Regions from separate parts of the Umezawaea sp. NPDC059074 genome, predicted to be linked through region 1. Evidence: predicted binding sites of a transcription regulator. Region 1 holds the regulator's gene; each other region holds the start of a gene.
The links. The regulator HspR, encoded in region 1, represses chaperone genes until heat shock. The targets are predictions, from matches to a motif close to ANNTTGAGTNNNNNNNACTCAANNT.

Region 1 (4,095 bases):
AGGCGCCGAGGGCGCTCCCGGTGCGGCGGGCGCGGGCGCCAAGGGCGCCGACGACGTCGTGGACGCCGAGATCGTCGACGAGGACGAGAAGAAGTGACCCACCCACACGACGAGCAGGCCGACCCGGTGGCGGGTGACCGCCACCGGGCCGAGCCCGACATCGACCAGGCGCTCGAAGCCGAGATCGTCGACGTGGAGTTCGAAGGCGGCAAGCACGCGGCGCCCGAGATCGTCTTCGACGAGGACCCGGCCGCCGAGTTCAAGGCCCAGCTCGACGAGCGCACGGCCGACCTCCAGCGGCTGACCGCGGAGTACGCCAACTACCGCAAGCGCGTGGAGCGCGACCGCGAAGCCGTGGTCGCCAACGCGAAGGCGCAGGTGGCGGGCGAACTCCTGGCCGTGCTGGACGACGTCGAGAGGGCCGCCGCGCACGGCGACCTGACCGGCGCGTTCAAGGCCGTCGCGGACAAGCTCGTCGGCGCGCTCCAGCACACGGGGCTCGAGTCGTTCGGCCACGACGGCGAACCGTTCGACCCGTCGGTGCACGAAGCGGTCCAGCACGGCACGTCCCCGGACGTGGCGGGCCCGACCGTGAGCGCCGTCCTGCGGCGCGGCTACCGCTTCGGCGACCGCGTCCTGCGGCCCGCGCTCGTGGCGGTCACCGACTTCGAGGCGAGTGACGTGTCCGTGCCTGACCAGGCAGCGGACTAGGTACCAGAGGAAAGGAGGAGACGTCCGGATGAGTGCTAGGGACTGGATCGAAAAGGACTTCTACCGCGAGCTGGGCGTCTCCTCCGACGCCTCGGCGGACGAGATCAAGAAGGCGTACCGGAAGCTGGCTCGGGAGATGCACCCCGACGCCAACCCCGGCGACGCCAAGGCCGAGGCGCGGTTCAAGGCCGTGTCCGAGGCGAACGGCATCCTGTCGGACCCGGCGAAGCGCAAGCAGTACGACGAGGCCCGCAGGCTGTACGGCGGTGGCGGCGGCTTCGGTGGCGGTGGCTTCGGCTCCGGCGGCGCCCGGTTCGACGTGAACGACCTGTTCAACCGCGCCGGTGGCGCGGGCGGCGCCCAGCAGCCCGGCGCCGGAGGTCTCGGCGACCTGCTCGGCGGCCTCTTCAACCGCCGCGGCGGCACGGCCTCCTCGGCGACCCGGCCGCGGCGCGGCGAGGACGTCGAGACCGACGTCCGCATCGACTTCACCGAGGCGGTCAAGGGCGCGACGGTGCCGATGCGCCTGTCGAGCCCGGCCGCCTGCGGCACGTGCGGCGGCTCCGGCGCGAAGCCCGGCACCACCCCGCACACCTGCGTGAACTGCGGTGGCGCCGGCCTGGTGACCCGCAGCCAGGGCGCGTTCGCGTTCAGCGAGCCGTGCCCCGACTGCCGCGGGACCGGCCGCGTCATCGACGACCCGTGCCCCGAGTGCGGCGGCGACGGCGTGAGCACCAAGACCCGAACGCTGACCATCAGGATCCCCGCGGGGGTCGACGACGGCCAGCGCATCCGCCTCGCCGGACAGGGGGAGCCGGGTCGCAACGGCGGCCCCACCGGTGACCTGTTCGTGAGGGTCCACGTGAATCCGCACCCGCTCTTCGGCCGCTCCGGCAACGACCTCACGCTCAACGTGCCGGTGTCGTTCGCCGAACTGGCGCTCGGCACGACGTTGACGGTGCCGACGCTCGAGGGCAAGGTGACCTTGAAGGTGCCCGCGGGCACCGCCAGCGGCCGCATCCTCCGGGCCAAGGGCAAGGGCATCGAGAAGCGCGACGGCAAGACCGGCGACCTGCTCATCACGCTCCAGGTGGCCGTGCCCAACAACATGGACGCCAAGGCCAAGGAAGCCCTCGAGGCTTACGCCGAGGCCACCGCGCAGCACGACCCGCGAGCGGAGCTGAACGCACTGCTCGAGAGCAAGGGGAGGTCGACATGAGCACACCGGGGTTCCCCTTCCCGCCCGGCACCGACGAGGACACCCCGTTCTTCGTGATCTCGGTGGCGGCGCAGCTCTCCGGCCTGCACGCCCAGACCCTCCGCAGCTACGACCGCCTGGGCCTGGTGTCGCCCGGCCGCACGTCCGGCGGCGGCAGGCGGTACTCGATGCGCGACATCGTGCTGCTGCGCGAAGTCCAACGCCTGTCCCAGGAGGACGGCGTGAACCTGGCGGGCATCAAGCGCATCATCGACCTGGAGAACCAGGTCGACGCGCTGCGCGGCAGGCTCGCCGAGGTCACCCAGGAACTCGCGAACGCCCTCGCCGCGGCCGACCACGCCGCCGCGTCCGTGCACAAGACCTACCGCCGCGACCTCGTGCCGCTGCGCCACGAGACCGCGCTCGTCGTCTGGAAACCCCAGCCGCGCAAGTGACCTGGGATCCCGCGACCCCCGCCGAGGTGTCCCGGCTGTTCGCCGGGACCCCGTGGCTGCTGGCAGGCGGGTACGCGGTGGAGTTGGCGGTGGGAAGGGCTTTCCGCCCGCACGCCGACATCGACGTGCTGCTGCTTCGGCGTGACCAGGTGGCCGTTCAACGCGCGTTGGTCGGGTGGGAGTGGTGGGCCGCCGACCCGCCGGGGGTGTTGCGGCCGTGGCTGGCGGACGAGCTGCTCCCGTTGGGAGTGCACGACATCTGGTGCAGGCCCGCCGCGGACGCCCCGTGGCGGATCCAGGTGATGCTCGACGAGTCGGACGGCCAGGACTGGGTGTCCCGCCGAAACCCCGCCCTCCGCAGACCCGTGGAGTCGTTGCGGCACACCGGCCCGGACGACATCCCGTACCTGGCGCCGGAGGTGCAGCTGTTCTACAAGGCGGCGACCCCACGACCCAAGGACCAGGAAGACTTCGACCACCTGCTGCCGGTGTTGACCCCCGGCCAACGCACGTGGCTCCACGCGGCCATCACGGACACCTACGGCGACCACCCGTGGACTGATCGGCTCTAGCGGCCCCTGGGGAATCGTGAAAATGTTTCACCCGGACCCATTGTGGACGCGCTCTCACAACCGCTCGGCGACCACTCCGAGTAACGGTCGATCTTGAGTGAAGCTCGGTTTCCGGTCGGGGATCCCCCCGAATTCCACTCTACCGACGAGGTCCGACAATTCTGGGGGCCCAAGTCGAGGAAACCGCGCTGACCAGCGGAGACGTATTTTCGCAAATCGCCGTGAATCGAAATTGTCGGTGCGGCTTGGTAGCGTTGAAATCAGGGGTCCCCCTGGTCGGGGGACGTCTATTCGACACCGCTGATTCTCGATTGGGGCGGGGGAAACCGTGGCCCGGAAATCGAGGTTCCGCTATTTTCGTCAAGTCGTTTCGGTCGGCTCGTCGAGCGAGCCGACCGCGTCGTGGCGCGGCCGTTCGTGGCCCCAGTGCCGTCGCCACGCACGCGCCGGTTGCGGGCAGGCAGCCGGCGCGTCGAACTGGACCTCGTCTAGTCCAGGGTGAACGGGTCGTACTTGATGCGGTCCAGCGGTGTGCCCGCGACCAGCATCCTGGAGACCGTGGAGCGGATCATGGCGGGGGAGCCGCACACGAGCACGTCTCGGTCTTCCCAGGCGCCGTAGCGGGTGACGACGTCGGCGAGGGTTCCTTGCTCGACGCCTCGGGCGCCGGGGTCGGACTCCAGGACCGGGACGACGGTCAGCCACGGGTTGGTCATGGCGATGCGCTGGAGGTTGTCCAGGTCGTACAGGTCCTCGCGGGTCCTGCCGCCGACGAACAGGTGGACCCTGGGGTTCTCGCCCCACTGGGACATCTCGTCGACGATCGCGTGCATCGGCGCCACGCCGGTGCCGCCCGCGACCATCAGCACGTCCTGCTTGGACGTCCGGTCGACGCCGAGCCTGCCCATGGGCGGGCCGAGGCGCCAGACGTCGCCTGGCTGCGTGTGGCCGACGACGGAGCGGCTGACCCAGCCGCCTTCGACGGACCGCACGTGGAACTCGATGGAGCCGTCCTCGCGCGGGGCGTTGGCGGGTGAGAAGTACCGCCACAGCCTGCCGCGCTGCGGTGTCTCGACGCTGAGGTACTGGCCCGCCCGGTAGGGCAGCGGGTGGTCGGGCTGGAGCCTGACCACGGCCAGGTCCCAGCTCACGCGCTGGT
Region 2 (4,095 bases), on a different contig from region 1:
GGACAGCGCGATCTGCGCCGACTCCTTCATCACGTCGCCGAGCTGCCCCGTCAACGTGACGCCGCTCGCGCCGGAGTCCTTGGCCGCCAACGAGGCCTCGATGAACAGCACGTCGCCGCCGGCGCCCGTCACGGCCAGACCCGTTGCCACACCGGGAACCGAGGTGCGCTCGGCGGATTCCGGCGTGTGCTTGGGCTTGCCGAGGTAGCCGCGCAGGTCGGGAACGTCCACGCCGACGGGCAGGATGTCCTCGTCCATCGCGACCTTGGCCGTGACCTTGCGCAGGATGCGCGCGAGGCCGCGTTCCAGTTGCCGCACACCGGCTTCACGGGTGTACTCGCCCGCCAGCTTGCGCAGCGAGTCCTCGGAGATCGTGACCTCCTCGGGCGTCAGGCCGGCCTTCTCCAGCTGCCGGGGCAGCAGGTGGTCGCGGGCGATCGTGACCTTCTCGTCCTCGGTGTAGCCGTCGAGCTGCACGAGTTCCATGCGGTCGAGCAGCGGCGCCGGGATCGTGTCGAGCACGTTCGCCGTGGCCAGGAACACCACGTCCGACAGGTCGAGGTCGACCTCCAGGTAGTGGTCGCGGAACGTGTGGTTCTGCGCCGGGTCCAGCACCTCCAGCAGCGCGGCCGTCGGGTCGCCGCGGTAGTCCGAGCCGACCTTGTCGATCTCGTCCAGCAGCACGACGGGGTTCATCGTGCCCGCCTCGGTGATGGCGCGGACGATCCGGCCGGGCAGCGCGCCGACGTACGTGCGCCGGTGGCCGCGGATCTCGGCCTCGTCGCGCACGCCGCCCAGCGCCACGCGGACGAACTTGCGGCCCATGGCCCGTGCGACGGACTCGCCCAGCGACGTCTTGCCGACGCCGGGAGGACCCACGAGGGCCAGCACGGCCCCGCTGCGACGGCCGCCCACGACGCCCATGCCGCGGTCGGTCCGCCTGCGGCGCACCGCCAGGTACTCGGTGATCCGCTCCTTCACGTCGTCCAGCCCGGAGTGGTCCGCGTCCAGCACGGCGCGCGCGCCCAGGATGTCGTAGGCGTCGTCGGTGCGCTCGTTCCACGGCAGCTCCAACACCGTGTCCAGCCACGTCCGGATCCACCCGACCTCGGGGGACTGGTCGGACGTGCGCTCCAGCTTGTCGACCTCGGCGAGCGCGGCCTTGCGGACGTGCTCGGGCAGGTCGGCGCCCTCTACGCGGGCCCGGTAGTCCTGCTCCTCCGTCGCGGGCTTGCCGTCCAGCTCGGCCAGCTCCTTGCGGATCGCGGCCAGCTGCTGGCGCAGCAGGAACTCCCGCTGCTGCTTCTCCATGCCCTCCTTGACGTCCTTGCGGATCGTCTCGGCGACGTCCAGCTCCGCCAGGTACTCGCGACCCCACACGAGCAGCTTCTCCAGCCGCGCGTTGACGTCGTTCGTCTCCAGCAGCCAGACCTTCTGCTCCTCGGTCACGTACGAGGCGTAGCCCGCGAGGTCCGCGAGGGCCGACGGCTCGTCGACCTGCTGCACGGAGTCGACGACCTGCCACGCGCCGCGCTGCTGGAGGATCGTGGTGACCAGCCCGCGGTACTCGCGGACCAGCTCGGCGGTGTGCTCGTCGGAGGCTGGGATGTCGGCGACGGTCGCCTCGACCCACAGCGCCGCGCCCGGCCCGGTCGTGCCGGTGCCGATGCGCACCCGCTCGGTGCCGCGCACCACGGCCGCGCGCTCGCCGCCGGACAGCCTGCCGACCTGCTCGATCACGGCCAGCGTGCCGACCTTGGCGTACTTGCCGTCCAGCCTCGGGACCAGCAGCAGCTGCGCCTTGGTCCCGCTCTCGGCGGCGGCGGTGGCGGCCTCGACGGCGGCGCGGGCCTCGGCGTTGGCGTCCGCACCGGAAAGCCGGATGGGGACGACCATGCCGGGGAGCACGACCACGTCGTCGAGGGGCAACACCGGAAGAGCCAGAGTCCTGCCCATCAGTTCACCCTCCAAAGTTGAGTCTGACTGGCTCAACCAAGTAGAGCCGGGGATTGTTTCCGATGGGCGTTCGCTCTGAGCGAGCACCTAGGGTGTCCCGATGCGGACCCTCGACCTGGACGGCCAAGGGCTGACCGAGTTCCCCGACCTCCCACCCGACCTGTGGGAGCTGAGCGCGTACGACAACGACCTCACGGCGTTGCCCGACGCGCTCTGGGAGCTGGGCGAGCTCCGGATGCTCAACGTCGCGGCCAACCGCCTCGGCGAGGTGTCGCCGAAGATCAGCGGCCTCACCACGTTGCACACCCTGGACCTGGGGCACAACGCCCTGACCGCCCTGCCCGATTCCCTCGGCGACCTGACCTCGCTCGACCGGTACCTCTACCTCAGCGACAACCGGCTGACGTCCGTGCCGGAGTCGCTCGGCGGGCTGGTGAAGCTGCGGTACCTCAACATCACGGACAACCTGCTGACGTCGTTGCCGGAGACCTTCGGCGGGATGGTCGGGCTGCGCGAGCTGCGGCTCTACGGGAACCGGCTCGCGGAGCTGCCGTCGTCCATCGGGAATCTCACCCGATTGCGTGAACTCCACCTCCGCGACAACGTGCTCACCTCGCTGCCGCCGTCGATCGGCGAGCTGGTCGACCTGCGCGAGCTGAGCCTGCGGGACAACCACCTGGTCCGGCTGCCCGTCGAGATCGGCTCGCTGGCGGCGCTGCGGGTGCTGGACCTGCGCAACAACGCCCTGACGGCGCTGCCGGACGTGATCGGCGGCCTGCCCGCGCTGGAGAAGCTGGACCTGCGGTGGAACAAGTCGCTGTCCATGCCCGTGTGGCTGCTCGACCTGGAACGCCGGGGTTGCGTCGTTCTCACCTGATCGCGCCTGGACAGGTCGTCACGCGGCGCGGAAGGATCAGGAGTTTGATCGACACCGAGCAACGGGAGGGAACGTCGTGGACCAGTGGGTGCCGTCCTCGGTCGACCTGACCCGGCCGAGCGTCGCCAGGATGTACGACTACTTCCTCGGCGGGTCCCACAACTTCGCCGTCGACCGCGAGACGGCGAAGGCCATCGAGAAGATCTACCCCGGCATGGCGGGCGCGGCCCGCGCCAACCGGGACTTCCTGCGGCGCGCCGTGCGCTACCTGGCCGGGGAGGGCATCGACCAGTTCCTCGACCTCGGCTCGGGCATCCCGACGGTCGGCAACGTCCACGAGATCGCCCAGCAGGTCAACCCGGACAGCCGAGTCGCCTACGTGGACGTGGAACCGGTCGCGGTGGCGCACAGCATCGCCCTGCTGGCCAAGGACCCGCTCACCGTCGCCGTCCAAGCAGACCTGCGCGACCCCGACGCGGTCCTCGCCAACCAGGAGATCCGGGCCCTCCTGGACTTCGACCGCCCGATCGCCGTCCTGCTCGCCGCGGCCCTGCACTTCGTCCCGGACAGCGACCACCCGCACGCCGCCGTGGCCCGCTACCGAGACGCCGTCGTCCCCGGCAGCTACCTGGCCATCTCCCACGGCAGCCTCGACGGCGTACCCCAGGACAGCGTCACCAGCGGCGAACGCGTCCAAGCCGTCTACCAGCGCACGGACGCCCAGTTGGTGCTCCGCTCAGCCGCCGAGATCGCCCGCTTCTTCGACGGCTTGGACCTGGTCGACCCCGGCGTCGTCCTCCTCCCCGAATGGCGCCCGGACTCCGACGACGCCTACATCAGCGCGTACGTCGGCGTGGCCCGCAAGCCCTTCGGGTCGTCGGAGGCGATCACCCCGTCATGAGCCCGTTCGCGCGGGCGATCTCGCCGATGTCCGCCGGGGTGCCGGACATGATGGTGCGGACGTGGGTGGTGACCAGGTCGACCGGCCAGTCCCACCACGCGGCTTGCAGCAGCAGGGCCGTCTCGGCTTCGGTGTAGCGGGCCTTCACGGGTTTGGCCGGGTTGCCGCCGACGATCGTGTACGGCGGCACGTCGGACACCACGACCGAGCCGCTGGCGATGATCGCGCCGTCGCCGACGGTCACGCCGGGCATGATCATCGTGCGGTAGCCGAACCACACGTCGTTGCCGACGACGGTGTCGCCCTTGGACGGGTTGGCCAGCATCAGGTCCACTGTGGACTCCGCCCAGTCGCCGCCGAA
Region 3 (4,095 bases), on a different contig from region 1:
ACGAGCAGGTCAAGACGATCTTCGACACGGCTCGCGGCCTGGAGGGCCTGATCCGCAACGCGGGCGTCCACGCCTGCGCGGTGATCATGTCGCGCGACCCGCTGTCGGACTCCGTCCCGCTGTGGATGCGCGACGACGGCTCGATCATCACGGGCTGGGACTACCCGTCCTGCGAGAACATCGGCCTGTTGAAGATGGACTTCCTCGGCCTGCGCAACCTGACGGTCATGGGCGACGCCATCGACAACATCGAGGCGAACCGGGGCAAGGAGACGATCCCGGACTTCGACAACCTCGCGCTGGACGACCCGGAGACGTACGCCCTGCTCAGCCGCGGTGACACGCTCGGCGTGTTCCAGCTGGACGGCGGGCCCATGCGCGACCTGCTGCGCAGGATGCAGCCGACTGCGTTCGAGGACATCGTCGCGGTCGGCGCGCTGTACCGCCCCGGCCCGATGGGCATGAACGCGCACAACGACTACGCCGACCGCAAGAACGGGCGGCAGGAGGTCACGCCGATCCACCCGGAACTGGCGGAGCCGCTGAAGGACATCCTGGGCGAGACCTACGGTCTGATCGTCTACCAGGAACAGATCATGTTCATCGCCCAGAAGGTCGCCAACTACTCCATGGGGCGCGCGGACGTGCTCCGCAAGGCGATGGGCAAGAAGAAGGCCGAGGTGCTGGCCAAGGAGTTCGAGGGCTTCCGCGACGGCATGCGGAACCACGAGCTGAAGTTCTCCGACGAGGCAATCAAGGCCCTGTGGGACACGATCCTCCCGTTCGCCGGCTACGCGTTCAACAAGTCGCACGCCGCCGCGTACGGCCTGATCTCGTACTGGACCGCCTACCTCAAGGCGAACTTCCGCGCGGAGTACATGGCCGCGCTGCTGACGTCGGTGGCGGACAACAAGGACAAGTCGGCCGTCTACCTCGCCGAGTGCCGCCGACTGGGCATCAAGGTGCTGCCGCCGGACGTCAACGAGTCCGCGCTCCGCTTCGGTGCGGTCGGCACGGACATCCGCTTCGGCCTCGGCGCGATCCGCAACGTCGGCGCGAACGTGGTCGACTCGATCGTGGCCACGCGGCAGAAGCGCAACGCCTACGCGTCGTTCACGGACTTCATGGACAAGTCCGAACTGGTGGTGTGCAACAAGAGGGTCGTCGAGTCGCTGATCAAGGCGGGCGCGTTCGACTCGTTCGACCACACGCGCCTGTCGCTCATCCAGGTGCACGAGGACGCGGTCGACATCGTCGTGCCGATCAAGCGCAAGGAGGCGGACGGCCAGTTCGACCTCTTCGGCGGCGGTGACGACGACGCGGAGAAGGACGACGACAGCTCGGCGCTGGCGCACCTCAAGATCGGCTCCGAGGAGTGGCCGCGCAAGCAGATGCTGTCGCTGGAGAAGGAGATGCTGGGCCTGTACGTCTCGGCCCACCCGCTGGACGGCACCGAGCGGATCCTGCGCAAGTACGCGCCGCGCCCGATCGCCGTCGTCCTGGACGACCCGCCGAAGGAAGGCGAGCTGATCGTCTCCGGGATGATCTCCGCGATGGAGCGGCGGGTCAACAAGAACGGCGAGCCGTGGGCGATCGTCACGATCGAGGACCTCGACGCCGCCGTGGAGGTCCTGTTCTTCCCGAAGTCGTACTCGGTGCTCTACGGCGACCTGGAACTCGACTCGGCGGTGTGCGTGAAGGGCCGGGTGAACTGGCGCGAGGACAAGATGTCCATCTTCGGCAGCGACGTCGTCCCGCTGGACATCTCCGACGCCGAGAACAACCCCGGCGTCGCCCCGCCGATCGTCCTGGGCCTCAGCACCAAGACGTTGACGCCGGAACTGGTCGAGGAACTGAAGCAGACCCTCGCCTCGCACACCGGTGACGTCCCGGTGCACCTCAACGTGCAGCGCCGGGACAGGACGAAGGAGCTGTACGTGGTGGACAACTTCCGCGTCGCCACCACCCCGTCGTTCTTCGGCGACCTGAAGACGCTGCCGGGCGTGCTGATCGAACGCTAGCCCCACTCCCACGAAGGGCCGCACCCGCTCCGGGTGCGGCCCTTCGTCGTTTTCGGACGGTCAGCGGCGTGGGTCACATCGGAGCGGAAAACAGTTGCACCCCTGGTTTGAGTTCCATAGACTCAAACTATGTTCACCAGGGCAGAGGCGCTAGACCGAGTGGAGCGGGCCGGGTCGGCCGCCGGGCTCTTCGGGCCTGCCAGCGGGGATCCGGGGAAGCGCAGGGAGGTCCAGCGGCTGTACCGGGCGTTGGCCTCCGTGCTGCACCCGGACGTGACGGAGGCCGGGGACGTGCGGGCGCACGCGGCGTCCGCCGAGCTGACCCGGATGCACCACGAGTGGATCAACGGGGCCACCGTCGAGCTGCGGACGGCCACCGGGGTCTACCGGATCGGCGAGCCGTTCGCCGTGGGCAGCGTGGCGAACGTGTACCGGTCCGACGGGCCGCACATGGTGAAGGTCGTGCGCAACCCGGTGTTGAACCCGTTGCTGCGCGGCGAGTGGGAGGCGCTGCGGGCGTTGGGGCGGTTCACCGACCAGCACCGGTGGCTGCGGCCCTACTACCCGCGGCTGCTCGACACGTCGGGGGACGTCGAGCGGGGCGAGCGGGCCTTCACGGTCCTGGCGCCGCTGGTGGACGGGTTCGTGACGTTGGCCGAGGTGCGGAAGGCGTTCCCCGGCGGGCTGGACGGGCGGGACTACGCGTGGATGCACCGGCGGCTGCTCAAGGCGCTGGCCGGGGCGCACGGGCTCGGGCTGGCGCACGGGGCCGTCACCGCCGAGAACGTGCTGGTGCACCCCGAGAAGCACGGGATCGTGCTGGTCGGGTGGTCGTTCAGCGTCGAGTCCGGGCAACGGCTGCTCGCGACCAGCAAGTCCATCGCCTACCCGCCGGAAGTCGACCGGGGCGAACCGGTCACCACGGCCACGGACGTCCACATGGCACACACGCTGATGCTGGACCTGGTGGCCCCCAACGAAACCCGGCAGCGCACCTTCGCGCGCGGGTGCACGCAGGACAACCCGAGCAGGCGGCCCGACGCCGTCGACCTGATCGACGAGTACGACGACCTGCTCGAAGACCTCTACGGCGCACGGGTCTTCCGCCCGTTCACCGTTCCGAAGCAGACAGGAGCCTGACCATGGGACACGGCAGCTGGGACGACAACGCCTACGCGGCGGCCAAGACCTTCCGCGCGGCCAAGGGGATCGCCGACTTCGGCTACACCGCCGCGACGAAGGGCAAGCCGTCGTCGAGCTGGAAGGCCGCGCCTTCACTGGACCCGTACGGCGTGGCGGCCCGCGAGTGCCGCGACTCGCCCGACCACGCCGACTCGACGCCGATCGCGGTGCTGTTCGACGTGACCGGCTCGATGGGCAGCGTCCCGAAGATCATGCAGGGCAAGCTCGGGAAGCTGCACGGGTTGTTGCAGCGCAAGGGGTACCTCGCCGACCCGCAGCTGATGTTCGGCGGGATCGGTGACGCCGACAGCGACCGGGTGCCGTTGCAGGTCGGGCAGTTCGAGTCGGACAACCGGATGGACGAGCAGCTGCGCGACATCTTCCTGGAGGGCAACGGCGGCGGCCAGAAGAGCGAGTCCTACGAGCTGGCCGCGTACTTCGTCGCCCGCCACGTCGTCACCGACGCCTGGCAGAAGCGCGGCCGCAAGGGCTACCTGTTCCTGATCGGCGACGAGCTGAACAAGCCGCGGTTGGAGGCCCGGCACATCCGCCGGATCATCGGCGACGACCTCGCGCAGGACATCGACCCCGCGTCGGTGTACCGGGAACTGGCCCGCAAGTGGCACGTGTACTTCATCCTGCCCAACCAGTCCTCGTACTACAACGACGACACCATCGGCGAGCACTGGCGCACGATCCTCGGCCAGAACTTCCTCAAGCTGGACGACCCCGGCGCTGTGTGCGAGCTGATCGCGGCGACCATCGGGCTGGAGGAGCAGGTGGTCGACCTGGACCAGGCGCTGGTGGACCTGGCCGAGATCGGGTCGGCCGCCGAGAGCGCGGCCGTCGGCAAGGCGCTGGTGGCGGTCGGATCGAACGCGAAGACGCTCGC

Region 2: lon (endopeptidase La) is a predicted target of HspR. The motif match lies at 1,971-1,995, and genes of this name have one in related genera.
Region 3: ACFWW9_RS45015 (adenylate cyclase) is a predicted target of HspR. The motif match lies at 2,126-2,150, and genes of this name have one in related genera.

What each region holds. Positions count from the first base shown of each region.
Region 1 is NZ_JBHYHC010000164.1:9,130-13,224, forward strand. It holds gene dnaK (molecular chaperone DnaK) at 1-97, shown strand, start outside; gene grpE (nucleotide exchange factor GrpE) at 94-711, shown strand; gene dnaJ (molecular chaperone DnaJ) at 740-1,930, shown strand; gene ACFWW9_RS41015 (heat shock protein transcriptional repressor HspR) at 1,927-2,364, shown strand; gene ACFWW9_RS41020 (nucleotidyltransferase domain-containing protein) at 2,361-2,936, shown strand; gene ACFWW9_RS41025 (FAD-binding oxidoreductase) at 3,425-4,095, opposite strand, start outside.
Region 2 is NZ_JBHYHC010000006.1:124,283-128,377, forward strand. It holds gene lon (endopeptidase La) at 1-1,956, opposite strand, end outside; gene ACFWW9_RS04990 (leucine-rich repeat domain-containing protein) at 2,057-2,833, shown strand; gene ACFWW9_RS04995 (SAM-dependent methyltransferase) at 2,910-3,734, shown strand; gene ACFWW9_RS05000 (CatB-related O-acetyltransferase) at 3,721-4,095, opposite strand, start outside.
Region 3 is NZ_JBHYHC010000236.1:1,473-5,567, reverse strand. It holds gene dnaE (DNA polymerase III subunit alpha) at 1-2,021, shown strand, start outside; gene ACFWW9_RS45015 (adenylate cyclase) at 2,151-3,161, shown strand; gene ACFWW9_RS45010 (hypothetical protein) at 3,164-4,095, shown strand, end outside.